3 regions of the Isoptericola sp. NPDC056605 genome follow, and region 3 is predicted to be linked to each of the others. Evidence: riboswitches for the same ligand, from Rfam matches in the RefSeq annotation. Region 3 holds a riboswitch; each other region holds the start of a gene.
What was found. A riboswitch is a leader RNA that binds a small molecule or an ion and turns the genes downstream of it on or off. The one in region 3 is predicted to bind thiamine pyrophosphate.
Positions count from the first base shown of each region.

Region 1: it holds a riboswitch for thiamine pyrophosphate, as region 3 does, so the genes downstream of both, ACFQ8Y_RS11265 (bifunctional hydroxymethylpyrimidine kinase/phosphomethylpyrimidine kinase) here and ACFQ8Y_RS09070 (thiamine ABC transporter substrate binding subunit) in region 3, are expected to answer to the same signal.
Region 2: it holds a riboswitch for thiamine pyrophosphate, as region 3 does, so the genes downstream of both, ACFQ8Y_RS11725 (ECF transporter S component) here and ACFQ8Y_RS09070 (thiamine ABC transporter substrate binding subunit) in region 3, are expected to answer to the same signal.

Region 1 is NZ_JBHTVT010000009.1:78,827-88,724, reverse strand. Features, by position in the region: gene ACFQ8Y_RS11310 (LacI family DNA-binding transcriptional regulator) at 1-928, shown strand, start outside; gene ACFQ8Y_RS11305 (hypothetical protein) at 932-1,093, opposite strand; gene ACFQ8Y_RS11300 (class E sortase) at 1,107-1,847, opposite strand; gene ACFQ8Y_RS11295 (class I SAM-dependent methyltransferase) at 1,911-2,636, shown strand; gene ACFQ8Y_RS11290 (acylphosphatase) at 2,626-2,904, opposite strand; gene ACFQ8Y_RS11285 (hypothetical protein) at 2,965-4,416, opposite strand; gene ACFQ8Y_RS11280 (copper resistance protein CopC) at 4,624-5,253, opposite strand; gene ACFQ8Y_RS11275 (YcnI family protein) at 5,250-6,074, opposite strand; gene ACFQ8Y_RS11270 (hypothetical protein) at 6,163-6,840, opposite strand; TPP riboswitch at 6,969-7,111, shown strand; gene ACFQ8Y_RS11265 (bifunctional hydroxymethylpyrimidine kinase/phosphomethylpyrimidine kinase) at 7,102-8,754, shown strand; gene ACFQ8Y_RS11260 (ABC transporter ATP-binding protein) at 9,159-9,898, shown strand, end outside.
Region 2 is NZ_JBHTVT010000010.1:49-9,946, reverse strand. Features, by position in the region: gene ACFQ8Y_RS11760 (aspartate aminotransferase family protein) at 1-1,005, opposite strand, end outside; gene ACFQ8Y_RS11755 (GlxA family transcriptional regulator) at 1,038-2,099, opposite strand; gene ACFQ8Y_RS11750 (NAD(P)H-dependent oxidoreductase) at 2,224-3,072, shown strand; gene ACFQ8Y_RS11745 (MFS transporter) at 3,083-4,306, opposite strand; gene ACFQ8Y_RS11740 (class I SAM-dependent methyltransferase) at 4,360-4,971, opposite strand; gene ACFQ8Y_RS11735 (energy-coupling factor transporter transmembrane component T) at 5,022-5,720, opposite strand; gene ACFQ8Y_RS11730 (ATP-binding cassette domain-containing protein) at 5,717-7,168, opposite strand; gene ACFQ8Y_RS11725 (ECF transporter S component) at 7,173-7,811, opposite strand; TPP riboswitch at 7,805-7,916, opposite strand; tRNA gene ACFQ8Y_RS11720 (tRNA-Ala) at 8,080-8,152, opposite strand; gene ACFQ8Y_RS11715 (histidine phosphatase family protein) at 8,245-8,934, opposite strand; gene rsfS (ribosome silencing factor) at 8,931-9,377, opposite strand; partial or broken gene ACFQ8Y_RS11705 (hypothetical protein) at 9,374-9,898, opposite strand, start outside.
Region 3 is NZ_JBHTVT010000006.1:224,896-234,793, forward strand. Features, by position in the region: gene ACFQ8Y_RS09035 (PrsW family intramembrane metalloprotease) at 1-954, shown strand, start outside; gene ACFQ8Y_RS09040 (DUF6069 family protein) at 917-1,399, opposite strand; gene ACFQ8Y_RS09045 (sensor histidine kinase) at 1,565-2,812, shown strand; gene ACFQ8Y_RS09050 (response regulator transcription factor) at 2,809-3,525, shown strand; gene ACFQ8Y_RS09055 (hypothetical protein) at 3,529-3,975, opposite strand; gene ACFQ8Y_RS09060 (ABC transporter ATP-binding protein) at 3,962-4,810, opposite strand; gene ACFQ8Y_RS09065 (ABC transporter permease) at 4,810-6,486, opposite strand; gene ACFQ8Y_RS09070 (thiamine ABC transporter substrate binding subunit) at 6,573-7,652, opposite strand; TPP riboswitch at 7,724-7,828, opposite strand; gene ACFQ8Y_RS09075 (DUF4235 domain-containing protein) at 7,985-8,251, shown strand; gene ACFQ8Y_RS09080 (PAS domain-containing protein) at 8,277-9,056, opposite strand; gene ACFQ8Y_RS09085 (sulfite exporter TauE/SafE family protein) at 9,213-9,898, opposite strand, start outside.

The DNA of each region.
Region 1 (9,898 bases), on a different contig from region 3:
CAACCGCCCGGAGAAGGTGGCGCCCGCGACGACGGCGCGCATCCGGGCCGCGGTGGAGCAGCTCGGGTTCGTGCCGAGCCTGTCCGCCCGGCAGCTGCGCTGGCAGCGCTCCGGCATCGTCGGCGTGTCGGTGATCAACGCGTCCAACCCGTTCTTCGCGGACGTCGTGACCGCCGTCGAGCGCGTGGTCGCGGGCGCGGACCTCACCCTCGTCACGGGCAGCACCCACGAGTCGCCCGAGCAGCAGGAGCGCCTCGTCGCCCTGTTCGAGCAGCTGCGGTTCGACGGCATGGTGGTGGCCCCGCACGACGCGCAGATGGCCGCCCTGACGGCGCGCAAGGACCGCGGCAGCCCGGTCGTCGTGGTCGACCAGCAGGACCCGGCCGGGCGGCTGTCGACCGTCTCGCTGCGGCACCGGGAGGGCGGGCGGCTCGCCGCGCAGCACCTCGTGGACGGCGGCCGCCGCCGGCTGCTCGCGGCGACCGGCCGAGCCCGGGTGCAGCAGGTCCGCCGGCGGCTCGCCGGGATGCAGGAGGTCGTGGACGCCACCGCGGGGGCGACGCTGGAGGTCGTGCACTCGGACGACCTGGGCATGGCCGAGGGTGCCGAGGTGGGCCGCCGCATCGCCGCGGCGGCCCCCGGCGAGCGGCCGGACGCCGTCCTGGCCGGCAACGACATGCACGCCCTCGGCCTCGTGCGCGCCCTGCTGGACGGCGGGGTGCGGGTGCCCGACGACGTCGCCCTCGTCGGCTATGACGACATCCCGTTCGCGACCACCGGCGCCGTCCCGCTGACGACGGTGCGCCAGCCGGCCGAGGCCATCGGGACCACCGCCGCGGAGATCCTGCTGCGGGAGATCGACGACCCGACGTCGGCGCCCGAGGAGGTGCTGTTCGACCCGGAGCTCGTGGTGCGCGCGAGCAGCTGAGCGTCAGCCGACCGCGGGGTCGCCCTCCAGCAGCGTGAGGTACGGGGCGATCGCGGGGAAGACCCACAGGAAGAGGACCGCCACGATGGCGGCGACCAGCACCAGCGACTGCAGGACGCGCCAGAACACGTTGCCCGGCAGGTGGCGGAAGATCCACGCGTACATGTCGTCTCCAGCCTCAGCGGACCTGCTCGGGGGTGCCGTCGGCGCGGTCCATCCACCCGACGAAGGTCGCGTACGTGATCCAGCGGTGGTCGTTGCCGTACTCGCCCAGGGTGAGCGAGTGACAGGTGGTGAGGGTCAGCAGCCGCTCGGTGGGCTTCTCGTCCGGATGGTGGGGGACCGGCGCCACCACGTCCACCTGGTCCGGCGTGACGATCTCGTGGTCGGTGACCTCGTAGACGTACCAGGTCTTCGCCGTCTCGACGATGATCTGGTCGCCCTTCTCCAGCTTGTCGACGTGCCGGAACGAGTTGCCGTGCGTGCGACGGTGCCCGGCGAGCGCGAAGTTCCCGACGTCGCCCACCTGCTGCGACGTCTCGTAGTGCCCCGCCATCGCCCGGTCGAGCACGTCCATGCCGGTGCCCTCCGCGATCGGCATCGCGTTGTTCGTCAGGCCGTACCAGGCGGGCACGATGAGCGTCCCGATCGTCTCGCCGTAGCCGACGGCGTCGGGCACGGGCGGGGCGTCCGTGCGCAGCTCGGCCGGCTCGGGGTTGGCGGGCGGCAGGGTCGCCTCGAACTCCTGCATGACCTCCTGCGCCTGGGCGGTGGCCTCGACCGACGTCCACCACAGCTGCCACACGACGAACAGCCCGAGCACCACCCCGAGGGTGATGAGGATCTCGCCGACGCCGCCCACGACGGCGCTGCCGACGCCACGGCGTCGGACGGGGCGGGCGTGGGTAGGACTCGTCACGTGCGAAATGCTACGTGGTCCGCGGCTCTGTCGCGGTCGCTGCGGTCGTGGGACCCTGGGGCGGTGACCAGCGACGACGGCGTGCCGCGGGGGCGCGCACAGCGCGGGCGTGCGGCGCGGCTACGACGGCGGTGGGACCGCGAGTCCGCGGGCTACGACCGGGCGTTCACGGCCGCCGAGCGGAGGATGTTCCCCGGCCTGCGGCGGCGGGTGTGCGCGCTGGCCGAGGGCCGCACCCTCGAGGTCGCCGTCGGCACGGGTCTCAACCTCGAGCACTACCCGCCCGCGGTGACGGCGCGCCCCGGCGGCCTCGTGGGCGTCGACCAGAGCGCCGGGATGCTCGACGTCGCGCGGCACCGTGCCGTGCGGCTCGGCCTCGGCCTCGACCCGGACGCCGACCTGCGCGTCGGCGACGCGCAGGCACTCGACCTGCCCGACGCCTCGTTCGACACGGTGGTGTGCACGTTCTCGCTGTGCGGCATCGCCGACGAGCGGGCGGCCCTGGCCGAGATGGCACGGGTGCTGCGTCCGGGAGGGCTGCTCCTGCTGGCCGACCACGTGGCGTCCAGCGCCTGGCCGCTCCGGGCGTTGCAGGCGCTCGCGGACGTCGTGAGCGTGCCCCTGGCCGGCGAGCACTTCCGGCGCCGGCCGTTGCGGTGGGTGCTCGAGCGCGGGCTCGTGGTCGAGGAGCACGGGCGCACGCGGGCCGGCGTCGTCGAGCACGTGGCGGCGCGGCTGCCGGGGCGGGACGCCCCGCGCGACGTGCCGCGCGACGTGCTCAGTCGCTGACGACGAGGACGGTGTCGCCCAGCGGCGGGACCTCCTCGACGTCGACGCCGGTGACGTGGGCCGCGGGCGGGCCCTCGCGCAGGAACGCGAGCATCGCGTCCACCGCGTCGGGTGTGCCCTCGACCTCCGCCTCGACCGTGCCGTCGGGGAGGTTGCGCACGACGCCGCCCACGCCCGCGCGGCGCGCCGCCTCCCGGGTCGACCAGCGGAACCCGACGCCCTGCACGCGGCCGTGCACCCGCACCCGCCGCCGCACCGTGGTGGCCATACACCCTCCCGTGCTCGTCGTGCTCGTCGACGCCGCCGTCACGGTCGGTCGAACTCACCGTCAGTCGAAGATGTCGCCGATGTCCCCGATGTCGTCGAGGATGCCGCCCAGCACCATCCCGCCCAGGACGGCGCCGAAGACGTCGGACCCGCCGCGACCACCGGGGCGCCGGCCACCCTGCCAGCCGTACCCGCCGCCGTACCCGTCGGGGCCGCCGTTGTACCCGCCGTCCCAGCGCTGGCCCTGCCCGGACCGGGCGATGTCGCGGTGCGCCAGCGTCGCGGCCTCCGCGGCGAGCGCGGCACCCCGGCGGGCGGCGGCCACGCCGCGCTCCGGGTCCTGCGCCGCCCGTGCCTGCGCCACCTCGCGCTCGGCCTCCGCCAGGCGCGTCCGGGCGTCGGGGCCCACGGGGGCGCGGTAGTCGTCGACGACGGACCGCGCCGAGGCGAGCTGCCGCTCGGCGTCGTCGAGCGCGGGCCCGAGCCGGGACGCCGCCCGGCGGGTGCGCTCGTCGTGCTCGGCCCGCTCGGCCACGGCGTCGTCGAGCGCGGTGTTGGCCTCGCGGACCCGGGTGAGGGAGCCCACCGGGTCGCCCGGCGTGCCCGGCGCGGGCAGCGCCGCCAGGGCGTCCTCGAGAGCGGTCACCGCGCCGTCGATCCGTCCCGCCCGCTGAGCCGTCGGGAGGGCGCGCGCCTGGGCGAGCTCGGCCCGCGACTCCGCGACGATCGCGCCGAGCGCCGCCTCCGCGCGCAGCGCCTCGGCCTCGTAGTCGTCGACGGCGCGCAGCAGCCCCTCCGCGCGGCGTACGGCCTCCTCCGCCGCGCGGGCCGCGGCCCCGGCCTCCGCGACCTGCTGGGTCGTGAGGCGCTTGCGTGCCGCGGCGGTGCTGCGGCCGGCGAACTCGAGCAGCCGCTCCGCCTGCTCGGGGTTGTCCGCGACGGGCAGCAGGGCCTGCGCGTCGTACTGCGCCCGCAGGCGTTCGAGGTCGGCGCGCGCGGCGGGCACGGCCTCGCGGACCCGGGCCAGCTCGCGGTCGACCCGGTCGACGGCGTCGGGGGTCGAGCGGACCGTCTGCCGCAGGGCGGCGAGGCCGCGGTCGAGCTCGTCCAGCGAGCCGTCGGCCGACCGGCACAGGTCGACGACGCGGGCCGACCACTCCCGGCGCTGCTGGTCCGTGTCCGGGACGTGGTCGTGCAGGAGCTGGTTGAGATGGAACGCCTCGGACAGGCGCTCCCGCGCACGGCGCAGGGTCGGTGCGAGCTCGCGCGTCTCCCGGTCGCCCAGCTCGGCCTGGGCGAACGCGAGCTCGTCCTCGGCGAGGCGGGCCCGCTCGTCGGCGCGCACCAGGGCCGAGCCCGCCTCCACGCCGAGCCGCTGCAGCTCCGCCTCGAGGTCCTGTGCCCGCCCACGCGCGGCCCTGCGCCGCCGCGCCGCCCAGAAGGCCACCGCCGTGACCAGCACGACTACTACGACCAGGCCCGTCACGACCCCGACGATCTGCCCCGCATCCATGCTCGGCATCGTAGGCGGCTCCGGCCCGGTGCGGGGACGACCCGACGACGACGCGGGCGTCCCGGAGGGTCACGACCGCGACCTGTCAGGGCCAGCGCAAACGGTGTATCCGGCCCTGACCCTGACAGCTCGGGGCCGCCGCGACGTGTCAGGGCGAGGGCGCGGTGTACCCGGCCCTCGCCCTGACACGTCGCAGGGTGCGGTGCGTCAGCCGCGACGTCGCGCGATCCGCAGCGCCACGAGCACCGCCGCGCCGGCGAGCACGACGACGCCCCCCGCGATGCCGAGCACCACGACCAGCTCGGAGGCGTCGCCGCCCCCGTCCTCGGCGGCCGACGCGCCGTCAGCGGTTCCGGAGGACGCCTCGTCCGCGCCCGCGGCCCCGGCCGGGGCGCACGGCGGCGCGTCCGTCGCCGGGGTGGCGGCCTCGGCCCCGGCGGGCGGGTCGTAGGTGAAGGAGAACGCGCCGCTGGTCGGATGCCCGTCGGCCGACACGATCCGCCAGTCCACCGTGTACTCGCCGCCCTCGCCGAGGGCGACGGGCACCGACACGGTGCGGTCCTGCATCGTCGGGCACCCGGTCGCGTAGTCGGTGCCGTCGGCGTCCGTCACGGTGACGACCGTGCTGGAGCCCTCCGCGGACAGATCGAGGACGACGTCGTCGAACGTCACGTCGACGGACCCGGGCGGTTCCGTCACCTCGGACCCCGAGGCCGGCGACGTGCCGACGACGACGTTGTGGGCGCTCGCGGGCGCCGCGCCGACGACCCCCGCGGCCCCGAGGCCGAGGGCGAGGGCGAGCGACCCGGCTGCGGCGAGGGCGCGTCGCGCGCTCATCGCTGCTCGGTGCCGGTGCCGGTGCCGGTGCCGGTGCCGGTGCCGGTGCCGGTGGCGCGGGTCCGCGCCAGGGCGGCGACGCCCGTGACGGCGCCGACCAGCCCGAGACCGAGGCCCGCCGCGCCGAGCGCCAGCGGGAGGGTGCCGGAGGCGTCGTCGTCGGCCGCCGCGTCCGTGCCCGCGTCTGTGCCGGCGTCCGCGGCCGAGTCCGTGGCGCCGGCTGCCGACGCCGTGCCGTGGCCGCCGTCCTCGGCCGCCGGGAGGACCTGCAGGACGGGTGCCGGGAGGTCGGGCTCCGCGTCGCCGGTCGCCTCCTGGTCCCAGGCGACGACCTCGCCGTCGGAGTACGTCTGCGTGGCGGGCAGGGCGATCTCCTCGACGCCGTCCGGGACAGCACCGGCGGACACGGTGAACCGGAGGAACTCGCCCGGAGCGATGCCGGCGTCGGCGTCGTCGGCGGTCCACTCGATGCTCGCCGGCGCCTCGGTCACGGTGGTGCCGTGCACCTCGACGGGCTCGGGCAGGGGCGCCTGGGTGACCTTCGCCGTCCAGCCCGGCACGGGCTCCACGGACACGCTGGTGAACGGGGTGTCGGTGGGGAGGTCGACCTTCACGGCGGTGGTCGAGGCCTCGGCGGACTCGTTCGGGACCTTGAAGGTGAGGGTGGCGTACGACCCGGCCTCGGCCGCGTCGGGGGTCACGGTCACGTGCGCGGAGGCGGCGGCCGCGCCGAGGACGAGGGCCGGCACGGTGAGGGCGGCGGCGCCGGCGAGGCGGCGCGCGCGGAGGGCAGGGGTGAGGGCAGGGATGGTCCTGGACATGGGTGTGCTGCTCCTGGTGCTCAGGGGTGGTCAGGGGTCGTCGGACGACGAGGGACCCGCCCCCGTCCGACGACGGACCAGGGCAGGGTCAGGCGGCGCGCACGAGGGCGCCCGGGAGCAGCGGGGGGCCTCGTGGCGGGGTGCGCCGGACGGCGCGGGCCCGGAGGGGGTGCCAGGTGCGCCCGACGACGACGGCGGGCTCGCGGACGACGGGCGGCGCCGCCGGGCCCAGCACGAGGACCGCGACGAGCCGCAGCTGGCCCGCGACGTTGACGGCCGCTCGGTCGCCCGCCGCGAGCAGCAGGGCGGTGAGCAGCACCGCGGCAGCGTGCGCGGCGAGCATCCAGGACGTCGTCCCGGGGTCGTCCGCGTGGTGCAGGTGCAGCCCGCCGCCGGTCGCGGGCCCGAGGGAGCCCGGGCCCAGCGCGTGCAGGGCGTGCCCGTCCGGCGCGGCCCCCGGCGTCGAGGGCAGGGTCGTGAGCAGGGTCGAGGCCAACGGCGAGGCGTCCGTGCCCGCCGCGCCGAGCACGGACAGGGTCGTGTGCTGCACGAGCTGGAGCGCGACCATCGCGGGGAGCAGGCGGGGGAGCGTCAGCCGGCGGCGGGCGGTCCACACCGCGAGCGGCGCCGTGAGCGCCACGACGACGAGCCAGGCGAGGGGTGCCCCGGGGAGCGCGCCGCCGGCCAGGAGGTGGGCGGCGGCCGCGATGCTGAGCGTCGTGCCGGCGACGAGGAGCTCGCGCGCACGACGGACGACCACGGGCACCCCCGCACCCTACCGCGCCGCGAACAGGCCGCGGGCCTGCGGCGCGAGGGCCTGGCGAGGCGCGGCGTGACGCCGACACGCGCCGCGGGACGCCGCCCGCCGCCCGCGCAGGCCTGGGCTACGGTGGGCGGCACGACACGGGGTGCGTCCCGACCGGTCATCGCCGCGACATCGTCACGACGACGTCGCGACCCGGCCGGCGGGCGCTGAGAACACACCCGTCGAACCTGATCTAGCTCGTACTAGCGAAGGGATGTCGACATGAGTGCGCGCGCACCTGAAGACAGCTCCGCCGGCAGCGCCGGCTCCACCGCCCCTGCTCCCGCGGCCCCGGCGCCGACGAGGGGCAGTCGCCCCCGCGTCCTGGCCGTCGCCGGGTCCGACCCGTCCGGGGGCGCCGGGATCCAGGCGGACCTCAAGTCGATCGCGGCCGCGGGCGGCTACGGGATGGCGGCCGTCACGGCCCTGACCGTGCAGAACACGCGGGGGGTGCGCGACGTGCACGTGCCGCCCGCCGCGTTCCTGGCCGCGCAGCTCGACGCCGTCACCGACGACGTGGCCGTCGACGCCGTGAAGATCGGGATGCTCGCCTCGGCCCCCGTGGCCCACGCCGTGGCCGCCTGGCTCGACGCCCTGCCGCCCGGCGCGACGGGCGCGCGACCCGCCGTCGTCCTGGACCCGGTGATGGTCGCCACGAGCGGGGACCGCCTGCTCGACCCGGCGGCCGAGGACGCCGTGCGGCACCTGCTGTCCCGGGTGGACGTCGTGACGCCGAACCTGCCCGAGCTCGCGGTCCTCGCGCAGGAACCGTCGGCCGCGGACTGGCCCGCCGCGCTCGAGCAGGCGCGACGCCTGGCCTCCCGGCACGGGGTCCTGGTGGTGGCGAAGGGCGGCCACCTGGGCGCCTCGGGGACGGGCGCGACGGGGGCGGGGGCCCCGGACGCGCTCGTCGGGCCGCAGGGCGTGCTGGCGGAGCTCCCCGGGCCGCGCCTGACCAGCACCTCCACCCACGGCACCGGCTGCTCGTTGTCCAGCGGCCTGGCCGCGCGGTACGCGCGCACGGGGGACTGGGCCGAGGCGCTGCGCGGCACGAAGGCCTGGCTGACCGCGGCGATCCGGGCCGGGGAGGCCCTGCGCGTCGGCGGCGGGAACGGGCCGGTCGACCACCTGGTGGGGCTGCGCGCCGGCGGCGCGGAGCCGCTCGCGCCGTCCGGTGCGTCCGGTGCGGGCGGGGCATCAGGTCAGGACGGGGCGGAGGACGTCGTCGCCCGCTGGTGGGACGACGCCGCGGGCGTGCGCGCCGCGATCGACGACCTGGCGTTCGTCCGGTCGCTGGGCGACGGGACGCTCGACGCCGACCACTTCCGCACGTACCTGGAGCAGGACGCGCTCTACCTGCGCGACTACGCGCGCTGCCTCGCGCGGGCGAGCGAGCTGGCTCCCACGCGGGCCGAGCAGGCGTTCTGGGCCGGCGGCGCGCACGGCGCCCTGGTGACCGAGCTCGACCTGCACACCCGCTGGCTGGGCGGGGAGCCGCAGGACGTGCCCGCCAGCCCCACGACGGCCGCGTACCTCGACCACCTGCGCGTGGCCGGCGACGACTACGCGACCCTCGTCGCCGCCGTCCTGCCCTGCTACTGGATCTACCAGGACGTGGGGGAGCGGCTGGCCGCCCGCGACCACCCGGGTCACCCGTACGGGGCGTGGCTGGGCACGTACGCGGACGACGCGTTCGCGGACGCGACGCGCGAGGCCGTCGCGATCCTGCGCCGCGCCGCCGCGGCGGCCGACCCGGTCACCCGGGACCGGATGGCGGCGACGTTCCACGCGGCGTGCGAGCACGAGCTGGCGTTCTTCGACCAGACCGGGGCACCCACGGTCGAGCCCACGGTCGGGCGCGTCGTGGTGGGCTGACCCCCGGTCCACCGCGGCCCGTCCGGGTCCCGCCGTCGTGCGCGACGGCGGGATCCCGCGGCGGTAAGCGGTGTCCCGAGCTCGGGGCGCACCGCGTGACCGGGGCAAGTGTGTCGGAGGCGAGTGACAGAATAGGTGTGATGCCCGACACGAAGCGCACTTCGCGCAGCCGCAGCCGAGGCGCCCGCCGCGCCGATCCCTCCGAAAGTCCCAGGAGGAGCACCGCCTCCTCCGCTCCCCGCCGTCCCGTCGCGACCGGCACCCCGCCGGGCCGCGCCGCGGGGCCGCCCGGCCGCACGGGCGCCGCCGCCGCCGGGCCCGCCGTCGCCCCCGCGGGCTCCGAGCTCTCCACGTTCGCGTCGGTGCGCCGGCTCTACCCGTACGTCCGGCCGGCGGTGCCGCGCATGGTCGGCGGGCTCTTCTCCGCGATCGGTGCGAGCCTCGCCGCGCTGGCGATCCCGCGCGTGCTGCAGACCCTGGTCGAGGGCCCGCTCGCCGAGGGTGCCGCCGCCCACGACCTCGGGGCCCTCGTGGTGCCCGTCCTCCTCGTGCTCGTCCTGGGCGTCGCGGAGGCCGGGCTCGTCCTGCTGCGCCGCAACCTCGTGATGTACCCCGGCACGCGGGTCGAGGCCGAGCTGCGGATGGCACTGTTCCGCCACCTGCAGGACCTGCCCGTCGCGTTCCACGACCGGTGGCCCGGCGGCCAGCTGCTGAGCCGGATCATGGGCGACCTCGGCCTGCTGCGACGCTGGCTGGTCTTCGGCCTCCTGCAGCTCGTCGTCAGCATCGTGACGATCGTCGTCGGGGTGGGCATCCTGCTGGCCACCGCCGGCTGGCTCGGCCTCGTCTACCTTGCGGGCGCGATCCCGGTGACGGTCATCGCGTTCCGCTTCTCGAGGCGGTACCGCGTCATCGCGCGCCTGTCCCAGGACCAGTCGGGCGACCTCGCCACCACCGTCGAGGAGTCCGTGCACGGCATCCGTGTGCTCAAGGCGTTCGGTCGCGGGCGCGACGCCCTCGACTCGTTCACCGACCAGGCGGAGGAGCTGCGCCGCACGGAGATCCGCAAGGCGGGCAACCAGGCCACCGTCACCACGTCGCTGCAGCTCATCCCCGAGGTCACGCTGGCCGTCTGCCTCGTGCT
Region 2 (9,898 bases), on a different contig from region 3:
GAGGCCGTCCAGCACGGACACCATGCGCTCGGCCTTGGCGTGCACCTCGTTCATGAGCTCGTCGTCGTCGAAGTAGGTCAGCGCCTCGCGCCCGGCCACGAACGACAGGCCCTGGCCGCGGAAGGTGCCCGTGTGCTCGCCCGGAGCCCAGTGCGCGTCCAGCTCGGGCCGGTTGAGGTTCATCGCCAGGGGCGTCCCGTAGCCGCCGATCCCCTTGGCGAGGCACACGATGTCGGGGTCGAGCCCCATGCCGTCGAAGCTGAAGTAGCTGCCGGTGCGGCCGCAGCCCACCTGGATCTCGTCGATGACGAACAGCGCCCCGACGTCGCGGGCGAGCCGCTGCACGGCGTGCAGCCACTCGGCGCCGGCCACGTTGACGCCGCCCTCGGCCTGGATCGTCTCGACGACGAACGCAGCGGGGGGAAGCAGCCCGCTCGACACGTCGGCCAGCTGTTCCCGGTACGCCTCGAGCGACGCGAGACCGCCCCCGGGGGCGGTCTCGAACGGCAACCGGTGCACGTTCTCCAACGGCACCCCCGCGGCCCGGCGGAAGACGTCGTTGCCCGTGAGCGCGAGCGACCCGAGGGTCATGCCGTGGAACCCGTGCGTGAAGGCGACCACCTCGCGCCGGCCGGTGACCTTGCGGGCGAGCTTGAGAGCCGCCTCGACGGCGTTGCTGCCCGTCGGCCCCATGAACTGCAAGCGCATCGTCATGCCGCGCGGCTCGAGCACCGTGGAGACGAACTTCGAGATGAAGTCCCGCTTGGTGGTGGTCGCCATGTCGAGGCTGTGCGCGACGCCGTCGGCCTCGAGGAACTCGATCATGGCCCGTTTCATGCGCGGGTTGTTGTGCCCGAAGTTCAGCACCCCCGCACCGGCGAAGAAGTCGAGGTAGCTACGGCCGGCCTCGTCCACCTGCCGCGCGTTCGACGCCGAGGCGAACACCGTGGGATACGTGCGGCTGTACCCCCGGATCTCGGATTCCCACTTCTCGAAGACCTCCATCAACCAGATGTAGGTGCCCGAGGCCTCCCCCGTCAAGGAACTCGCGGGACGACCTGCGTAACGTTCTGATGTCGCGGGCGGGGGCCGAACGTCGCGCGGTAGGCGGCGGGCGAGACCCCCAGCGCCCGCGCGAAGTGCTGGCGCAGCGACGCGCCCGTGCCGAACCCGGCGCGGCCGGCGACGGCGTCCACGGGGAGGTCGGAGCGTTCCAGCAGGTCACGAGCCCGCAGGAGGCGCTGCTGCAGCAGCCACGCCCCGGGCGAGAGACCGACCTCGCGGCGGAACCGGCGGGTGAAGGTGCGGGTGCTCATCGACGACTGCCGGGCGAGGCGGTCCAGCGAGAGCGGCTCGTCGAGGTGCTCGAGCGCCCACGACCGCGCGGTGCCGGTGTGGTCCCCCGCCGGCTCGGGCACGGGGGCGTCCACGAACTGCGCCTGGCCGCCGTCGCGGAAGGGCGGCACGACCGTCCGGCGCGCGACGTCGTTCGCGACCGCCGCGCCGTGGTCGGAGCGGATCAGGTGCAGGCACAGGTCGATCCCGGCCGCCTCGCCGGCCGACGTGAAGACCCGACCGTCCTCGGTGAACAGCACGTCCGGGTCCAGCTCGACCGCCGGGAACGCGCGCCGGAACCGCTCGGCCGACATCCAGTGCGTCGTCGCCCGGCGCCCGTCGAGGAGGCCGGCGCGCGCGAGCGCGAACGCCCCGGTGCAGATCGACGCGATCCGCGCGTCCGGGCGGACCTGCCCCAGCAGCTCCGCGAGGGAGCTCTGGCCCGGGGCCACGCCCTCCTCGTCGGGCGCGCCGGTGTCGTCCAGCGCGTGCGAGGCCGGCACCACCACGGTGTCGGCGTCGACGAGCGCCTCCGGGCCGTGCGGGACGTCGAGGGCGAAGTCCGCGTCCGAGCGGACCCGGCCCGGCACCGCGGCGCACGTGCGCACCTCGTACAGCCGCTCGCCGCCCGGACCCCGGGCCGTGCCGAACAGCTGGTGCACGGCGCCGAGCTCCAGCGGCATCACGCCGTCGCGCACGAGGACCGCGACGTGGTGCGGACGCGCACCGGGTGCGGCCGGGGCGATGCTCGTCGGAGTCGTCATGGCTCGATCCTTGCACAGAGTGGCTCTCCGGCCACTTCCGGAGGCGCGCGCGGACCGGCAGCGTGGTCGTGGTGGGCGGCGGGCGCCGCCCTTCCCGAGAACCTCGTACCGAGACGGAGCAGCGATGGAGGTCCTGATGGAGAACCCGATGGAGAACGCGACGGACGTTCGGACGGACGACCGGACGGACGCGACGACCCACCCGATGAGGGTGCTGTGGGTGCTCGCCCACCCCGAGCCGCGGTCGCTCACCGCGCACCTGCGCGACGACGGGGTCCGGGCGCTGCGGGACGCCGGGCACGAGGTGGTGCAGTCCGACCTGTACGCGATGGGCTGGGACCCCGTGGTGACGGCTGCCGACTTCGGCGACGCCGCGGACGACCGGCTCGACGTCGCGGGGGCCTCGGAGCGCGCCCTGCGTCGCGGGCAGCTCGCGCCGGACATCCGGGCCGAGCACGACAAGCTGGCCTGGGCCGACACCGTGGTCCTGCAGTTCCCCCTGTGGTGGCTGGGCGTCCCCGCCATCCTCAAGGGGTGGCTCGACCGGGTGCTGGTGCAGGGCTACGCATACGGCGTGCGCGACGCGGCGACCGGGCGCACCCGGCGGTACGGCGACGGCGGACTGGCGGGCCGGCGCGCGCTGGCCGTGGTGACGGTCGGCGCGGGCACGGGGCTCGGGCCGCGCGGGCTGCACGGCGACCTGGCCGAGACGCTGTTCCCCCTGCTGCACGGCACCTTCTGGTACACCGGCATGCAGGTGGCGGAGCCCGTGCTGGTGCTGGGCGCGAACCGCCTCGACGACGCGGGCTACGCCGCCGTCTCGGCCGGCCTGCGCGAGCGGCTGCTCGCCCTGCCCGACGGCCCGGTGCTGGCGTACCGGAGCCAGGACGGCGGGGACTACGACGAGCGCGGCGAGCTCCACGACGCGCTGGAGCCCGGCCGCCGCGGGCTGGGCGTGCACCTGCGCGCGTGAGGCACGGACGTCACGGCCGCCGGCGCCGGGGCGGCACGAGGTTCGCGAGCGACGAGTACCGCGGCACCCAGCGCGCGAGCGCGGCCGCGGACGCGCCGCCCAGCGTGGCGGTGGCCCACACCCCGGCCGCGAGCGAGCCCAGGGCGGCCCCGGCCGACAGGATCAGCGGCCCGAGCGCGTCGCCCGTGTCCTGGAAGAGCCGCCACACGCTGAGGAACGTGGGCCGCACCGCGGCGGGTGCGACGTCGGCGCCCAGCGTCATGACGATGCCCGAGCCCATGCCGTTGCCCACGCCGAGCAGGGCGGCGACCACGGCGAGCGCGCCGGCGGTGTGCGCGAACGGCAGCACCGCCAGCCCCACCGCCATCGTGAGCATCGACGGGACGGCCACCCACAGCCGGCCGAACCGGTCCATCACCTTGCCCGCCGGGTAGAACAGCAGCATGTCCAGGGCGCCCGAGACGCCGAAGACGAGCGACGTCACCTCGGCGTCGAGGCCCAGGTGCTCGCCCCACAGCGGGATGACTGTCTGCCGCGCGCCGCGCACGGCGCTCACCAGCAGGATGGCGACGCCGAGGGTCGCGAACAGCTGCCTGTGCTCGCGCGCGACCGCCGCGATGGACACCCGCGGACCGCCGGCGGGGCGCGGCAGCGCGGCGTCGGCCCGCGGCTCCGGCCGCACCAGGGCGATGACCAGCACCGCGACCAGCGCGGAGCCCGTGCCCAGCCAGAACGCGCCGTGCAGCGACGTCGCCGCGATCATCGCGGCCCCCGCGAACGGCCCCAGGAACAGGCCGATGCGGTGCACCCCCGCGAGGGTCGACATCACGCGCGCCCGCCGCAGCGGCGGCGTGATCTCGGTGAGGTACGCCTGCCGGGCGAGGTTGAACACGGCGTTCGCCGCGCCGAGCGCGAGCACCCCCGCGGCCAGTCCCCACAGCGCCGACGACAGCGCGATCGTCGTGAACGCCACGACGGCGACGCTGCCGGCGACCAGCATCGCCACCCGGTCCCCGAGGCGCTGCGAGAGCGCCCCGGCGGGCAGGTCGAACGCGATCTTGCCGAGCGGCAGCAGCGCGGCCACGAGGCCGGCGACCGTGAGGGTGGCGCCACGGCCCGTGGCGGTGACCGCCACGACCGGCAGCAGCGCACCGATGCCGATCTCCAGCACCAGGGTCGGGAGGAACGCCCCGAGGACGACGCTACGGAACGGGAAGAGCGGCGGGGACGGCACGCACCATTCCTATCGCACCGGCCCCGTGGGGAGCCGGTCCGTTCACGGACGTCTCATGCGGCCCGCCGGGTCGTGAGGAGCAGCGCGGGCAGGTGGAGCTCGTCGCCCGCGGGGCGCGCGGTGATCTCGGCGTCCGAGACCACGGTCGCCGACCAGGAGGGCCCCTCGAACGCGGCGCGCAGCCGGTCGTCGGTCGTGCCCCAGCCGAGCCCGGCGGCCACGGACATCGCGAGGACGGCGACGAGCGCGTCGGACGGGCAGATCGCCTCCAGCCCTGCCACGTAGGCGGCGCGACCGGCATCGTCCAGGGTGTGCAGCAGCCCTGAGTCGAGGACGGTCCGGGGCCGCACGGCCAGGCGGTCGAGCCGCCGGGCGTCCGCGACCTCGAAGCGCACCTCGCCGGGCGGGTCGACGATCGACTCCGCGGCCCGCTCCCGCGCGCGGGAGATCGCGTGCGCCGCGGCGTCCACGCCCACCACCCGGTGGCCCGCCCGGGCGACCGCGAGCGCCAGCACGCCCGTGCCGCAGCCGACGTCGAGCACCGGGTCGGCGAGCACCGACCGGCGCACGAGCGCCAGGAGCGCGGGCTGCGGGCGCCCGATCTCCCACGGCGGCGGGACGTCCGCGGCGTAGAGGGCGTCGAAGTCGTGCACCTGGCGGGCCATGCGAGCACCTCCCGACACCCATCCTGCGCCCGACGGGCCCCGCTCGACGGCTACCGCCAGGCCAGGACGGCGAACGGCAGCGCCGCGACGACGGCGCCGGCGGCGAGCACGACGCCGTCCGTACGGGTCCACGGCGCAGGCTCCGCCCAGGTCCGGCGGTGGGCGCCCGCGAAGCCCCGGGTGTCCATCGCGACGGACATGGCCGCCGCGTCGCGCAGGGTGGCGGCCAGCACGGCGAACGTCACCGACGCCGCGTGGCGCGCTCGCGAGAGCGGGCCCCGCCCGGGCCCGACGCCGCGCGACCGACGCGCCCGCGACGCCTGCTCCCACACGGCGCCGAGCCGCTCGAACCGCTGCAGCGCCGCGGCCACCCCGACGACGAAACGGGCCGGCAGGCGCAGCCGCTGGCCGAGCTGGTCGGCCAGCCCGCTCAGGTCGACCAGCGGGGCGAGGGCCACGCCGGGCAGGGCGAGCACCGCGATGCGGGCCCCCGCGACGGCGGCCACCACCGGGTCGTGGCCACCGAGCAGCCACGTCGACCACGCCACCGACGCGACCGCGACGACCACCGCGAGGTAACGGGCCGGAGAGCCGGCGCCGCGCGGCAGGAGCAGCAGCCCGAGAGCCAGCGACCCGCCCAGCGCGACGGCGGCGCTCGCGACGTCCCGGACGCCCAGGGAGGCGACCAGCCCGAGCAGCCCGAGGGCCACGAGCACGAGGGCGTTCACGCGCCCCAGCGCGCCGGTCACGCCGCCACCGTCGCTCGCTCGCTCGTCGCGCCGCCGAGCCGCACCTGGTGCCCCGCGAGGGCGACGAGGTGCGCGTCGTGGGTGCTCGCCGCGACGGTGGCGCCGTGCCGGGCCGCGGCGCCGGCCCACCCGGCCACCGCCGCCCAGGTCCCCCTGTCCTGGCCGACGGTCGGCTCGTCGAGCAGCACGAGCCCCGGCCGGTGCGCCAGCGCCGCCGCCAGGGCGAGCCGCCGCTGCTCGCCGCCGGACAGCCGGAACGGATGCGCGTCGGCGAGGTGGTCGAGGCGCAGCAGCGCGAGCACGGCGTCCACGTCCACCCGGACGCCGAGGCGCCGGCCGGTGAGCTCCACCTCGTCCCGCACGCGCAGCGCGAGCAGGCCGTGCTCCGGGTGCTGCGGCACCCACCCGCAGGACCGCGCGAGCTCCTCCGAGCGGGCCGTCCGCCCCGGGACGCCCCGCACCTCGCCGGCCGTCGGCCGCAGGTGCCCCGCAAGAGTGGCGACGAGCGTGGACTTCCCCGCCCCCGAGGGCCCCGTGACGGACGTGAGGCGGCCCGCGGGCAGCCGCGCGGCCACGCCGTCGAGGGCACGCGTCGTGGTGCGACCGCGCAGGCCGCGGGTCACCAGGTCGACGCGGAGGCCGGCGACGACGACGTCCGGCCCGGGCACGTCCGGCGCCACCAGCGCCGCGGGCACGGACAGCGGGGACGGCGCCGCCACGCCGGGCAGCCAGACGCCGGCGCGCGTCAGGTCGTCCCGCAGGGCGGACGGGACGTCGCGCAGCGCGGCGGGCGCGACGTCGTGCGTGACCCGGCCGCCCGGTCCGAGCACCACGACGCGGTCCAGGTGCTCGAGCCACGGCCCGACGTGGTGGTCGACCACGACGAGGGACGTGTCCGAGCCCTCCAGCGCGCCGACGACGGCGGCGCGCACCTCGGCCGCCGCGGCGGGGTCGAGCATCGCGGTCGGCTCGTCCAGGAGCAGCAGGCCCGGCGCGCTCGCCAGCGCCCCGGCGAGCGCGAGCCGCTGCAGCTCGCCGCCCGAGAGGGCCGACGTCGGCCGGTCGGGCGGGTGGCGCAGCCCGACCCGGTCGAGAGCCTCCCCGGCCCGGCGCCAGATCTCGTCCCGCGGCAGGCCGGCGTTCTCGGGGCCGAAGGCGACGTCCCGGCCGATCCGGGCCGCGACGACCGCGGAGCCCGGGTCCTGCGGGACGAGCCCCACCCCGCCGTCCACGTGGACGGTCCCGGACAGCTCGCCGGGCAGCGGGTCGCCCAGCACGCCCGCCAGGGCGTGCAGCACGGTCGACTTGCCCGCCCCGCTGGGACCGACCAGCCCCAGGCGCTCCCCCGCGCCGACGATGAGGTCGAGGCCCTCGATCGTCGGGGCCCGGCGCCCGGTGGGCCGCCAGCACAGCCCTCGCACGCGAACCCGGACGTCGTCGTGCGCCACGCCGTCAGGCCGGCGCGCGGTCGACGGCACGGTCGACGGCACGGTCGGCGAGGTCGCGACCCGGGCCGAACGCGTCGAGCACGCCGGCCCGCGCGAGGGCGCGCACGAGCGCCGCGCCCCCGAGGCCGGCGAGCAGCGCGCCGGACAGCGCGAAGAGGCCCAGGTACGCCAGCCGGAAGCCCCACTCCCAGTCCGGGTAGTACGCGAACCACTCGTACACGGCGCCGCACGCGCCCGCCGTCGCGCCCGCCAGGGCCGCCACCGCGGCGCCGAAACGCCGGTAGAGGAACAGGGCGAGGACAAGCTCGGCGCCGAACCCCTGGACGACGCCGGAGACGATCGCCGAGAAGCCCCAGCCGGCGCCGAGCAGGGCCTCGACGCTCGCGGCGACGACCTCGGTGAGCAGCGCCGCGCCCGGACGGCGGACGATGAGGCCACCCAGCACGCCGCCGAGCAGCCAGCCGCCGCCGAGCAGGCCGGTGGCCGGCGGGAAGGCGACCGCCAGCCCGGCGGAGAGCAGGTGGTAGAGCTGGGTCCAGCCCCAGAAGACGACACCGACGGCCACGCCGAGCATGGCCACGGTGACGAGGTCGACGGTGCGGTACCGCAGGGACGCGCTGCGCGCGAAAGTGGGCGCGGACATTCCAGGTAACTCCCTTCGCCGGTGCTAACCGGAGCAGGTTCCAAGGGTCTGCGGCTGTGCCCGCACTCTCAGCGCCCCTTCGACGGCGCTCCCCTGTCATGGGTGTCTTCAGATGTGACTTCAGGTGTGACCTCACGGCGGCCGACGACGCGACCGCAGGTCCGACCCTAGGCGACGACGGCGTCGGCGCAAGGGCGTCCCGCACCGTGAAACCCCTGGTCACGCAAGAAGGCCCGGAACCGTGGGGTTCCGGGCCTTCTCGTCGGGGTGGAGCTGAGGGGACTCGAACCCCTGACCCCCTGCATGCCATGCAGGTGCGCTACCAGCTGCGCCACAGCCCCGAGAACCGACTCTCGCGGCCGACGGGCGACCGGGCGATTCGTCTGATTCGGTGCGTTCCTCCGGGCTTGCGCCCCTCGGGAACGTCGATATCTTAGGCAGACTTCGGGCCAGGTTCCAAATTCCAGTCCGGCCCCGCCTGCCAGCGGTCCAGGGGGTACCCCGCGCCCACGTTGTGCGCCACGAGGCGCCAGGCGGGCACAGCACCCTCGCCCGCACGGTGCAGGTGCGACCAGTGCACGTTGTGCATCCCCGACAGCCCGCGCCACGTGGTCGGGTCGAGCCCGAGCAGCGCCGTCACCGCCAGCGAGATGGCGGCGCCGTGCGACACGACGACGAGCGTCGCGTCGTCGTCCAGGTCCCCGGCATGCTCGGCCAGGGCCTCGGCCATGCGCTCCGCGACCGCCGCCTTCGTCTCGGCCCCCGCGCCCACGGGCTCCGCGCCCAGGCGCCAGGCGGCGTACTCCTCGGGCCAGCGCTCCTGCAGCTCCGCGCCCGTGAGGCCCTCCCAGGCACCGAAGCCGCGCTCGCGCAGGCGCTCGTCGGTGACCAGGGGCTGCCCGCCGAGCGCGTCCGCGTACGCGGTCGCCGTCTCGACGGCGCGCCCCAGGTCGGACGACACGATGCGCGTCGCGCGGTGCGACGACGCCAGCGCGGAGCCGCCCTCCGCCGCCTGCCAGCGCCCGACCTCGTCGAGCGGGATGTCGATCTGCCCCTGCAGCCGCAGGGACGCGTTGTAGGCGGTGCGGGCGTGCCGCAGCAGGACGACGGTGCCGGCCGTCACCGCTCGTCGCCCGCGAGACGGATCGCCCCGTCGCCCCCGCCGTCGCCGTACTCGGCGGCGGCCGCCGCGCCGTCACCGCCGCGCGCGTCCTCCGGCAGCTCCACCGCCGGGCAGTCCTTCCACAGTCGCTCGAGCGCGTAGTACACGCGGTCCTCGGCGTGCTGCACGTGGACGACGACCTCCCCGAAGTCCAGCAGCACCCACCGCGCCTGCGCCTTGCCCTCCCGACGGATCGGCTTGGAGCCGGCGAGGAACATCGCCTCCTCGACGGCGTCCACGATCGCCGAGACCTGGCGCTCGTTCGTGCCGGAGGCGATGAGGAACACGTCGGTGAGCACCAGCTGGTCGCTCACGTCCAGCGCGATGATCTCCTGCGCCTTGCGGTCCGACGCGGCCCGGGCGGCGACGACCGCCAGCTCGACGGCGCGGGGGCTAGCGGTCATGCAGCGGCTCCGGGGTGCTCGTACGTGAGGGAGACGCCGGCCGCGGGCGCGGCGGCGTCGGTATCGGTCTGGAAGTTGCTGTCGTCGGGCGCCTGGAGCAGCAGCTTCCAGACCAGGAGCCCCAGCACGAACGCGACGACCACGAGGACGATGTAGTGCAGCCAGGTGTACGACGCCTCGGGCTCGTCCCAGTCCTCGTCGTCGTCCTCGTCGTCCAGCGGCGCGGCCGACCGCGCGCGGACGGGCTGCTCCGACGCGACCAGCGCGTCGAACGGGGACGCGGCGGGTCGCTCCGGCGCGGCCGGCGGCTGTGCGGGGCCCGCAGCGGGGCGGGACGGCGGCACGGACGCGGGCCGCTCGGTGGTCGGGCTCGCCCAGGGCAGCGGGGGCGCGACCGACGTGGCGCCGGGCGGCGCCGGGCTCGGTGCCGCCTGGGCGGGCGGCGCCGAGGCCGCGGTGGCGCCGAACGGCGACGCGGTGCCCGTCGTCGCGAACGGGGAACGGCGGGCGGGGCCGTCGGG
Region 3 (9,898 bases):
GCGGGCGTGCTCGCCCTCGACCGCCTCGAGCCGGAGCCCCCGGACGCCCTGGTGCTCGCGTTCCTGTGGGGCGCGGGCGTGTCCGTGCTGGTCGCGATGGGGATCAACACGGCCGGGCTCACGCTGCTGTGGACGCCGCTGCTCGGCCAGGAGGAGGGGTTCGTCGCGACGGCGGTCGTCACCGCGCCCGTGGTCGAGGAGACCCTCAAGGCGCTGGTCCTCGTGGGCATGCTCTGGTTCCGTCGGCACGAGCTCAACGGCCCCACGGACGGCATCATCTATGGGTCGATGGTGGGCCTCGGCTTCGCCACGGTGGAGAACATCCACTACTACACGGTGGCGGGCCCGGAGGGGCTGGCCGCGACGTTCGTGGCGCGCGGGCTCCTGTCGCCGCTGATCCACCCGCTGTGCACGTCCCTCACCGGCCTGGGGATCGCGACGGCGGCGCTCGCCCCGCGCGGCTGGGCGCGGGTGTGGCCCGTGCTCCTCGGCCTGCTCGGCGCGATGACGTACCACGCGCTGTGGAACGGCGCCGCGTCGCTCGGCGTCGAGGCCGTCGTGGCCGTGTACCTGCTGGGCCTGGGGATCGTGGTCGGGCTGCTCGTCGTCGTGCGCCGCGACCGCGCCCGCATCGTGGGGCTCATCGGGCAGCACCTGCCGCAGTACGGCCCGCTGGGTGTCGTCGCCCTGCCGGACGTCGTGATGCTCACGTCGCTGACGCGGCGCCGCCGGGCCCGCGCCCGGGTCCGCGCCGCGGGCGGCCCCGGCCCGGCCCGCGCGATGCGCGACTACCAGCAGGCCGCGACCGAGCTGGCGATGCTGCACCGCCGCCTCGACCGTGGGCTGGTGGACCAGGTCGGGTTCGAGCGGCAGCGCGGCCCCCTGCTCGCGCTCATGCTCGCGGCCCGGAAGGTGTTCACGCCGCTCTGGCGCCCCGAGGCCGCGCCCCGCTGAGGCCCAGCATGATCACGCCGCCCACGGCGAGGTGCTCCAGCAGGAGCAGCACCGTCGCGCCGGCGCTCGCCGCCCCCAGCGGGCCCAGCAGGGAGACGAGCAGGACGGCGCCGCTCAGCACCAGCCAGGCACGCCGCCCACCGTTCGGGCGGCGCAGCAGGAGCGCGCGGACGCCCCACCCGCCGAGAGCCGCGGTGAGGCTGGTGGCGATGACCAGGGAGATCGTGACCTCGAGGGTGCCCGAGCCCGCCCGCACCTGCGGGTCCACGCCCGCCAGCGTGCCGACGAGGTAGACCACCGCGCCGGCCAGCACGGCGCCCACCACGACCGTCCGCGGACGGTTCCACCACGCCCGGTCGCGCCACGAGCGTCCGGCCGGGCCTCCGGGGGTCCGGCCCTGCGCGCCGGTGCCGGTGATGTCGGTCCTGCCCTGCGTCCCGTTCATGTCGTCCCCTCCTTCGCCGCCGGCACCCTGCCGACAGGACGACGCTCCCGCGCGCACCGCAGGTCGCGCGCCCTGCCGTGGTCGGTCGTCGTCGCGCCGTCCGGCGGGAGCACCCCCGACTTTCGTCGGTGTCGCCGGCGGGAGGTCCGCCGTAGCGTCCCGGTCATGACCAGCACCGACAGCACCCCGACCCCCGCCGCGGCACGCCCCGGCGGCTGGGCGGAGTTCGACCCGTGGGCGCCGTCGGACCCGGGCCCGCCCCCCGCCCCGCGCGGGGTCCTCGTGCTGGCGTGGGCGCTCGTCGCCGCGCTGACGGCGGCCGCCACGTTCGCCGTGGCGGACGCGGCACCGGTGCGCGGCACCGGGACGATCACGGTCCTGGTGCCGGCAGGCGTGGACGTCGCCGTCGGCGTCGCGGCGGTCGCGCTGGTCCCCGTGCTCTTCACCCGGCGCAGCGTGGTGGCCGCGGTCGCCCTCGCCGTCCTCGCCGCGGTCTCGGGGGCCGCGACGCCAGCCTCCACCGTCGGCACGCTGCAGGTCGCGCGCTGGTACCCGGTCCGCACGGCCGCGTGGGTCGCCGGGGCGGGCGTGCTGGGGCACGCCGTCCAGGCGCTGTGGCGGCCCGTGGGGCTCCCCCTCGGGTGGTGGCTCCTGTGCGACGTCGCGGTGCACGCCGCGCTCTTCGGCTGGGGCGCGTACGGCCGTGAGCGCGCCCTCGTGCTGTGGTCGCTGCGCGACCGGGCGCGCCGGGCGGAGGCCGAGCAGGAGCGGCGGGTCGCGGAGGCGCGCACGGCCGAGCGCACCCGGATCGCCCGCGAGATGCACGACACCCTCGCCCACCGCCTGTCCCTGCTGGCCGCGACCGCCGGCGCCATGGAGTACCGCCCGGACGCCGACCCGGCACAGCTCGCCGCCGCGGCGGGGCGGGTCCGCGCCGGCGTGAGCGACGCCCTGGAGGACCTGCGGCAGGTCATCCGCCTGCTCCGCGCCGGCCCGGAGGATCTCGGGCCGGTACCCGGCCTGGACGACGTGCGCCGCCTCGTCGACGACTCCCGCGCGGCCGGCACGGACGTGACCTACGAGCGCACGGGCGACGACAACCCTCCTGCCGCCGTCGCGACCGCCGTCTTCCGCGTGGTGCAGGAGTCGCTCACGAACGCGCGCCGCCATGCGCCCGGTGCCGCCGTCCGGGTCACGGTCTCGACCACCCCGGGCGAGGTCCGGGTGCGCGTGGCCGACGACGGCGCGGCACCCGGCGCCGTCGCCCCGGACGGGGTCGGCACGGGCACGGGGCTGGTCGGGCTGCGCGAGCGGGCCACGCTGCTGGGCGGCACGCTGGCCGCCGGCCCGGACGCCGGTCCCGCCGCGTCGCGCGGCTTCGCGGTGGAGGCGTGGCTACCGTGGGACGCGTGACGACGACGCCCGGGCCCGGCCCGCTCCCCACCGCCGGACCGGCGGGCGGCCCCGCGGACGCCGCGACGCCCGTGCGGATCGTGCTGGTGGACGACGACGCGCTGGTGCGCGCGGGCCTCCGCCTGATGCTGGACGGCGCCCACGGCATGACGGTCGTGGCCGAGGCGGCCGACGGGGCCGAGGTGCCCGGCGTGCTCGACGCCCACGCGGCCGACGTCGTCCTCATGGACCTGCGCATGCCCGGCGTCGACGGCATCGCGGCCACCCGGCGGGTCCGCGCCCGCCCGTCTCCGCCCGCCGTCGTCGTGCTCACCACGTTCGACACCGCCGAGGAGGTGGGCGGCGCGCTGCGCGCCGGGGCCGCGGGCTACCTGCTCAAGGACATGCCGCCGGCACGCATCGCCGCCGCCGTGCACGCCGCCGCCGCGGGCGAGCCGGTGCTGGCCCCGGACGTCGCGCGGCGGCTGATGGCCGCCGTCGCCGGCTCGGACGGGTCGCGCGACCGTGCCCGGGCCGCCCTGGACGTCCTCACCGCGCGAGAGCGCGACGTCGCCGTCGAGCTGGGCCGCGGCGCGTCGAACGCCGACATCGCGGCCCGCCTGTACCTCAGCGTGCCGACGGTGAAGGCGCACGTGTCGAGCGTGCTCGACAAGCTCGGGCTGGAGAACCGCACCCAGGTCGCCCTGCTCGTGCACGACGCCGGCGAGGCGTAGGGCTCAGCCCTCGACGAGGCCCGACTCCCAGCAGCCCTGCGGCTCCGAGGTGGTCACCGTGCCCGGGCACGACCGGTAGGTCCAGATCTGGTCGCCGAACGTGTCCCGGGTGCCGTCGACGTAGACCTCGAGCCCGTCGATCCCGGGACCCACACGGTGGTATTCGACGATCGGGTCACCCTCGACGGTCAGGGAGCGTACGAGGAGCTCCGCCCCCTCACCGCGTGCCGCCGCCTCGTCGAGGCAGGCGAACGCGTCGGCCAGCTCCGCCTTCGGCTCGCCCTCGCCGAGGTCCGGGCGCGCGGTCACCTCCCCGCAGGTCGGCAGGGGCTCGCGGGCGGCGAAGACGTCCTCCCCGTCGCCCGGGCCGCACGCGGCCAGCAGCCCGAGGCACGCCACGCCGCACGCCGCCGCGGAGAGCCGCCGGCTCCGGCCGTCAGACCACGTCATGCCCCGATGATGTCGTCACGGCCGCAGTTCTTGCACCCGTCGTCCCCGAACCATCAGCGGCGCCGGCGCCGGCGGCGTCGTCGTCGGCGGACAGCCCGAGGAACTCCGCCACCCGCGGGCTCGCCGGCGCGCGCAGCAGCACGTCCGGCGCGTCCACCTGCAGCAGCCGCCCGGCGTCCATGACGGCGACCCGGTCGGCGACGGTGAACGCCTCGTCGTGGTCGTGCGTGACGAACACGGCGGTGGTGCCGGTGGCCTTCAGGGTGTCGCGGACGTCGACGGCGAGCCGCTCGCGCAGCCTGCGGTCCAGGGCGGACAGCGGCTCGTCGAGGAGCAGCAGCCGCGGCCGCGGAGCGAGGGCGCGGGCCAGCGCGACGCGCTGCTGCTCCCCGCCGGACAGCGTCGCGACGGACCGGCCCGCGTAGCCAGCCAGGCCCACGTCGGCCAGGAGGTCGGCGACACGCGCGGCCCGCTCGGCGCGGGGCACGCCCTGCGTCTCGAGACCATAGGCCACGTTGCGGCCGACGTCCCGGTGCGGGAAGAGCTGGCCGTCCTGGAAGAGCAGGCCGAAGCCGCGCCGGTGCACGGGCACGCCCGCGAGGTCCGCGCCGTCGAAGGCGACCGTGCCGCCCGCCAGCGGCTCCAGCCCGGCGACGGCGCGCAGCAGCGACGACTTGCCGCAGCCGCTCGGCCCCAGCAGCGCGACGATCTCGCCGGCGGCGACGTCGAGCGACACGCCGTCCACCGCGACCGACCCCGGTCGACGGCGCGCGGCGCCGTACCGCACGACGGCGTCGCGCACGGCGAGCCCCGTCGTCTGCCGGGCCTGCTCCATCAGAACTCCCCTCCGGGCCGGTCGCCGCGAAGGCGCTCGGCCACCATCATGACGGTCGCGGTGAGCACGGCCAGCACCACGGACGCCGCGAGCGCCATCCCGTAGTTCTCGGCCCCGGGCCGCCCGATCAGGCGGTAGATGACCACCGGCAGGGTGGCCGTGTCGGGGCGGGCGAGGAACGACGTCGCGCCGAACTCGCCGAGCGAGACCGCGAACGCGAACCCGATCGCCAGCCCCAGCGACCGCGCGCCGAGCGGGCCGTCGACCGTCCGTAGCACCCGCCCGGGCGCCGCGCCCAGCGTGGCGGCCGCCTCCCGCAGCCGCGGGTCGATGGCGCGCAGCACCGGCAGCATCGTGCGCACCACGAGCGGGATCGCGACGACCGCCTGCGCGATCGGCACCAGCGCGCCGGAGGTGCGCAGGTCGACGTCGAGCCCCAGCGGGCGGTCCAGCGTGATGAGGAAGCCGAAGCCCACCGTCACGGCGGAGACGCCGAGGGGCAGCATGAACGCGGCGTCGAGCACACCGACGGCACGCCGCAGCCCGGCCCGCCGCGGGCGTCGCGACACGACGAGCGCCACGAGGCCGCCCACGACGACGGCGATCAGCGCGGCCCAGGCCGCGGTGCGCAGCGAGTTGCCCAGCGCCTCCCACACCGTGACCGTCAGGGCGTTGCGCCCGCCGGTGGTGCCGAGCGCCACGTAGTTGTCGAGGCCCCACGACCCGTCGGGCGCGCGCAGCGACCGGGTGACGAGCCCCGCCATGGGCAGCACGAGCAGCCCCGCCACGACGACGAGGGTGACGAGCGCCGGCGCGACGTCGGTGCCGTCGGCGCCGGCGCGCAGCCGCAGCCGGTGCGCCGACACGCTGTCGCTCGTGAGGTGCAGGGCCCGCTCGCGGCGCGCCCGGGCGCGGGAGCTGACCAGCAGCGCGCCCGCCACCACGACGAGCTGCAGCACCGACAGCACCGCCGCCGAGCGCAGGTCGAGGAACTGGGTGGTGCGCGTCCAGATCTCCGTCTCGATCGTGCCGTAGCGCAGGCCGCCGAGCACCAGCACGACGCCGAACGCCGTCGCGCAGAACAGGAACACCACCGCGGCGGCCGACGCGATCGCCGGGCCGAGCGCCGGCAGCGTCACGGTGCGGAACGCGCGCCAGGGCGTCGCGCCGAGCGCGCGGGCGGCCTGCTCGGCGCGCGGGTCGAGGCGCTCCCACATGCCGCCAACCGTGCGCACCACCACCGCGTAGTTGAAGAACACCAGGGCGAGCACGATGCCGGCGAAGCTCTCCTCCAGGTGCGCCCAGCCGAGCAGGCCGCCGGGGGCGAAGAGCGCGCGGAACGCGACGCCGACGACGACGCTGGGCAGCACGAACGGCACCGTCACCAGACCCCGCACCAGCGTCCGCCCGGGGAACCTGCACCGGTACAGCACGTACGCGCCCGGCAGGCCCAGCAGCACCGACAGCAGCGTGCCGGTGAGCGCCTGGGCGAGCGTCTGCCCGACGATCCGCCACGTGCGCTCCTGGGACAGCACCTCCGCGAAGCCGGACAGGTCGAGCGTGCGCCCCGCGGTGGTCTCGGTGAAGAACCCCTGCAAGACGAGCGACACCACCGGCCACGCGAAGAAGACCGCGAGGAAGCCCAGCGGCAGCACGACCGCGGCACCCCAGCCCAGCCACGCGCCCCACCGGTCGGCGCGCCACCGCGCCGCCCGGGAGGCCGGGCGGGCGGCGCTGCGCAGGGCGCGCGGCACGGGGCGCGTCAGCCGACGACCGTCGCCGTCCACTGCTCGATCCACTCGTCGCGGTGCGCGGCGACGTCCGCGGGCGCCACCTCGAACGGCTCGTCGGCCAGGGGGGCGAACTGCTGCCAGTCGGCGGGCAGCTCCACGTCCGGATCGGCGGGGTACATGTACATCTGGCCGGGCACGTCGGCCTGGAACTCGGGCGAGGTGAGGAAGTCGACCAGCTGCTTCGCGCCGTCCGGGTTCTCCGCACCGGCCAGCACCCCCGCGTACTCGACCTGCCGGAAGCAGGTGTCGAGCATCGCGCTGGTCGTCGAGGATGTCCCGTCGTCGCTCACGGTGAACGCGGGCGACGTCGCGTAGGACAGCGCGATCGGCCGCTGCCCGCCCTCACCGGCGCCGGAGAAGTCGACGTAGTACGCGTCCTCCCAGCTCTCGGCGACCTTGACGCCGTTGTCGCGCAGGTCGGCCCAGTAGGCCTCCCAGCCGTCCGTGCCGAAGGCTCCGATCGTCGCGAGCAGGAACGCGAGGCCGGGCGACGACGTCGCGGGGTTGGTGACCACGGTGAGGTCCTGGTACTCCGGCTTCGCGAGGTCCTCGAGCGTCGTCGGGGGCGTGACACCGTGCTCGTCGAACCAGCCGTCGTCGAGGTTCATGCAGACGTCGCCCACGTCGACCGGCGTCAGCGTGCCGGCCAGGTCGTCGGGCGCGTAGGCCGCGACCTCCGGGCCCAGGTCGGCGGGCTGGTACTCCTCGAAGACCCCGGCGTCGACGGCCCTCGACGCATAGGTGTTGTCCACACCGAAGACGACGTCGCCCAGCGGCGCGTCCTTGGTGAGCACGAGCTGGTTCACCAGCGTGCCCGCGTCGCCCGGTGCCACCTGCTCGACGGAGAGGCCGGACTCCTTCTCGAACGCGGCCAGCACCTCGTCGGAGACGGCGAACGAGTCGTGGGTGACGAGCGTGACCGTGCTCGACGCCCCGCTCGCGTCGTCCGCCGGCGTCCCGCCGCCGCACGCCGCCAGCAGCGGCAGGAGCGCGACGGCCCCGACCGCTGCTGCCGCGCTCCTGGTCCTGGTCGTGGTGCTCAGCGTCATGCTGTCCTCCTCAAGGTGCGAGAAGGGGGTCCTGCGGGCGCCCGGCACCGTCGTGGTGCTGCCGTCCGCAGGGAACGAGATTCCCGACTTCCTCCACCGGTGCTAACCGGGTCAGGTTCGAGGGTCTGCGGCGGTCCGCACTCTCAGCGCCGGTGGGCGCTCCCCTGTCGTATCAGCACGAGCCTACCCGTCGACACCGCGCTACCGTGGTCCCGTCCTCGGCCTCGGGGTGTGACGTGCCTGACGTGCCGTGACACCGCCCGTCGGCCGTGGACGCCGGACCAGGACGACGCCCCGGCGGTAGCACGCCGGGTCAGACCGAGGGAGAGCACGTGACGGACACCGAGCAGCCGCTGGGCGTGAAGGTCGGCACGGTGGTGCTGACGATCGCCGCCGGATGGGTCGCGCAGAAGCTGATCGGGGTGGTCTGGGAGCGGGCGACGGGCAACGTGGCGCCCACCAACCTGGACGACGACGAGCTCTCCATCGTGCAGGCGGTCACCTTCGCGGCCGTCTCGGGCGGCGTCGCGGTGCTCGCGAAGCGCCTCGCCCGCCAGGGCGCCGGGCGCGCGGCTGCCCGGTTCGTCTCGGGCCGCTGACCCGCCGATTCCCCGCACGGTCCCGTCAGTGGCTCGCGCGGGGACGACGGCGGGCCAGCTGCGCGTCGTGGCCGTGCGGTCGGTCCACCGGCCGCACGGCGGCGAGCGCGCTGCTCAGGCGGTCCGCCGCGTCCTTCGCGGGCGGTGCCGACCGGACCACCTCCGCCGCCGTGAGCGCGGCGTCCCGGTCCCCGACCGGTCGCGCGAGCTCCTTCATCACCTGCTCCCCCGCCGACTGGGCGGACACGCCGACCTGCGCACCCGCGTCGGCGAGGACCTCGGTGGCCACCGACTCGTCCACGCCGCAGACGGCCATGATGGCGCCCTTGGCCTGCTCCGCGGCTGCGGCGGCGACGAACGCGCGCGAGACGGCGCGGTGCGCCTCGCGCTCCAGCGCGTCGCGCACGACCGGGCTCGCGTCGATGACGTAGCCGACGATCTGCGACGACGCGCCGTCACTCCCGTGCCGTCCCTGACCCGTGACGACGACCGTGTGCGTGCGCCCGTGGTCGTCCACGACGCGGTGTGCCCCCGAGAACGGCCGCCCGGCACCCAGTGCGACCACCGCCGTCCGGGAGAGCCGTTCACGGTCGTCCGGGTGCAGGTGGGCGCGCAGCACCTCGGGCCCCGGTGCGACGGAGCCGGGCTCACGCCCGAAGATCCGGAACACCTCGTCCGACCACCACCACTCCCCCGTGGCGACGTCGACCCGGTACCGGCCCACGAGCAGCTGGCTCCCGGCACCCAGCAGCTCCGCGAGGGCGACGAGCTCGCGGCGCGGTGTGTCGTTGGGCGTGCTGGACATCGAGGACCACCCCCAGTGCCGTGCAGCTGGGTCCGGCGCGCAGTTCTCCTGGCTCCACCACGGTACCGGGACGGCACGACACCGCCACCGCACGGCGGGTGACGTGCGGTGGCGGTGCTCGGTGGTGCTGTCGGCGCCCGTGACGGGTTCGGACCGTCAGGCGACCGTCGTCGCCGCCGCCTCCGGCTGCTCGCCGGCCGCCTCGGCCCGCTCCTCCGCGACCGCCTTGCGGTGCTGGCCGAAGGAGTAGACGACCGCGGCGGCCCAGCCCACGGCGATGATCGCGAGCACCAGGGTGCGCACGCCGTCGCTCACCGGGAACGAGTCGAGGGACAGCAGGGTCCGCACGTTGGTGAGGACGATGATCCCGCCGACGGCGGAGCCGAGGACGCGCGGCGGCACCAGGCGGACGAGCCACGCGGCGATCGGCGCGGCGATCAGGCCGCCGATGAGCAGCGCGAGGGCCCAGGACGGGTTGATGCCCGCGGTCCCGAGACCGAAGAGGAACCCGAGGCTCGCGGCCACGGCCACGAAGAACTCGCTGGTGTCGATCGAGCCGACCACCTTGCGCGGCTCCATGCGGCCGCTCGCGAGGATGGCGGGCGTGCCCACCGGGCCCCAGCCGCCACCACCCGTGGCGTCCATGAACCCGGCGACCAGCCCGAGCGGGGTGAGGAACCGCTTGCGGAGCGGCTGCCCGAGACGGTCCGTACGCAGCCCGCGGAGCGTGAACCGCAGCAGCACGTACAGGCCCAGACCCAGCAGCAGGATCGACATCAGCGGCTTGGCGATCTCGGTCGACAGCCACGAGAGGAAGGTCGCGCCGGCGAACGCGCCGATGG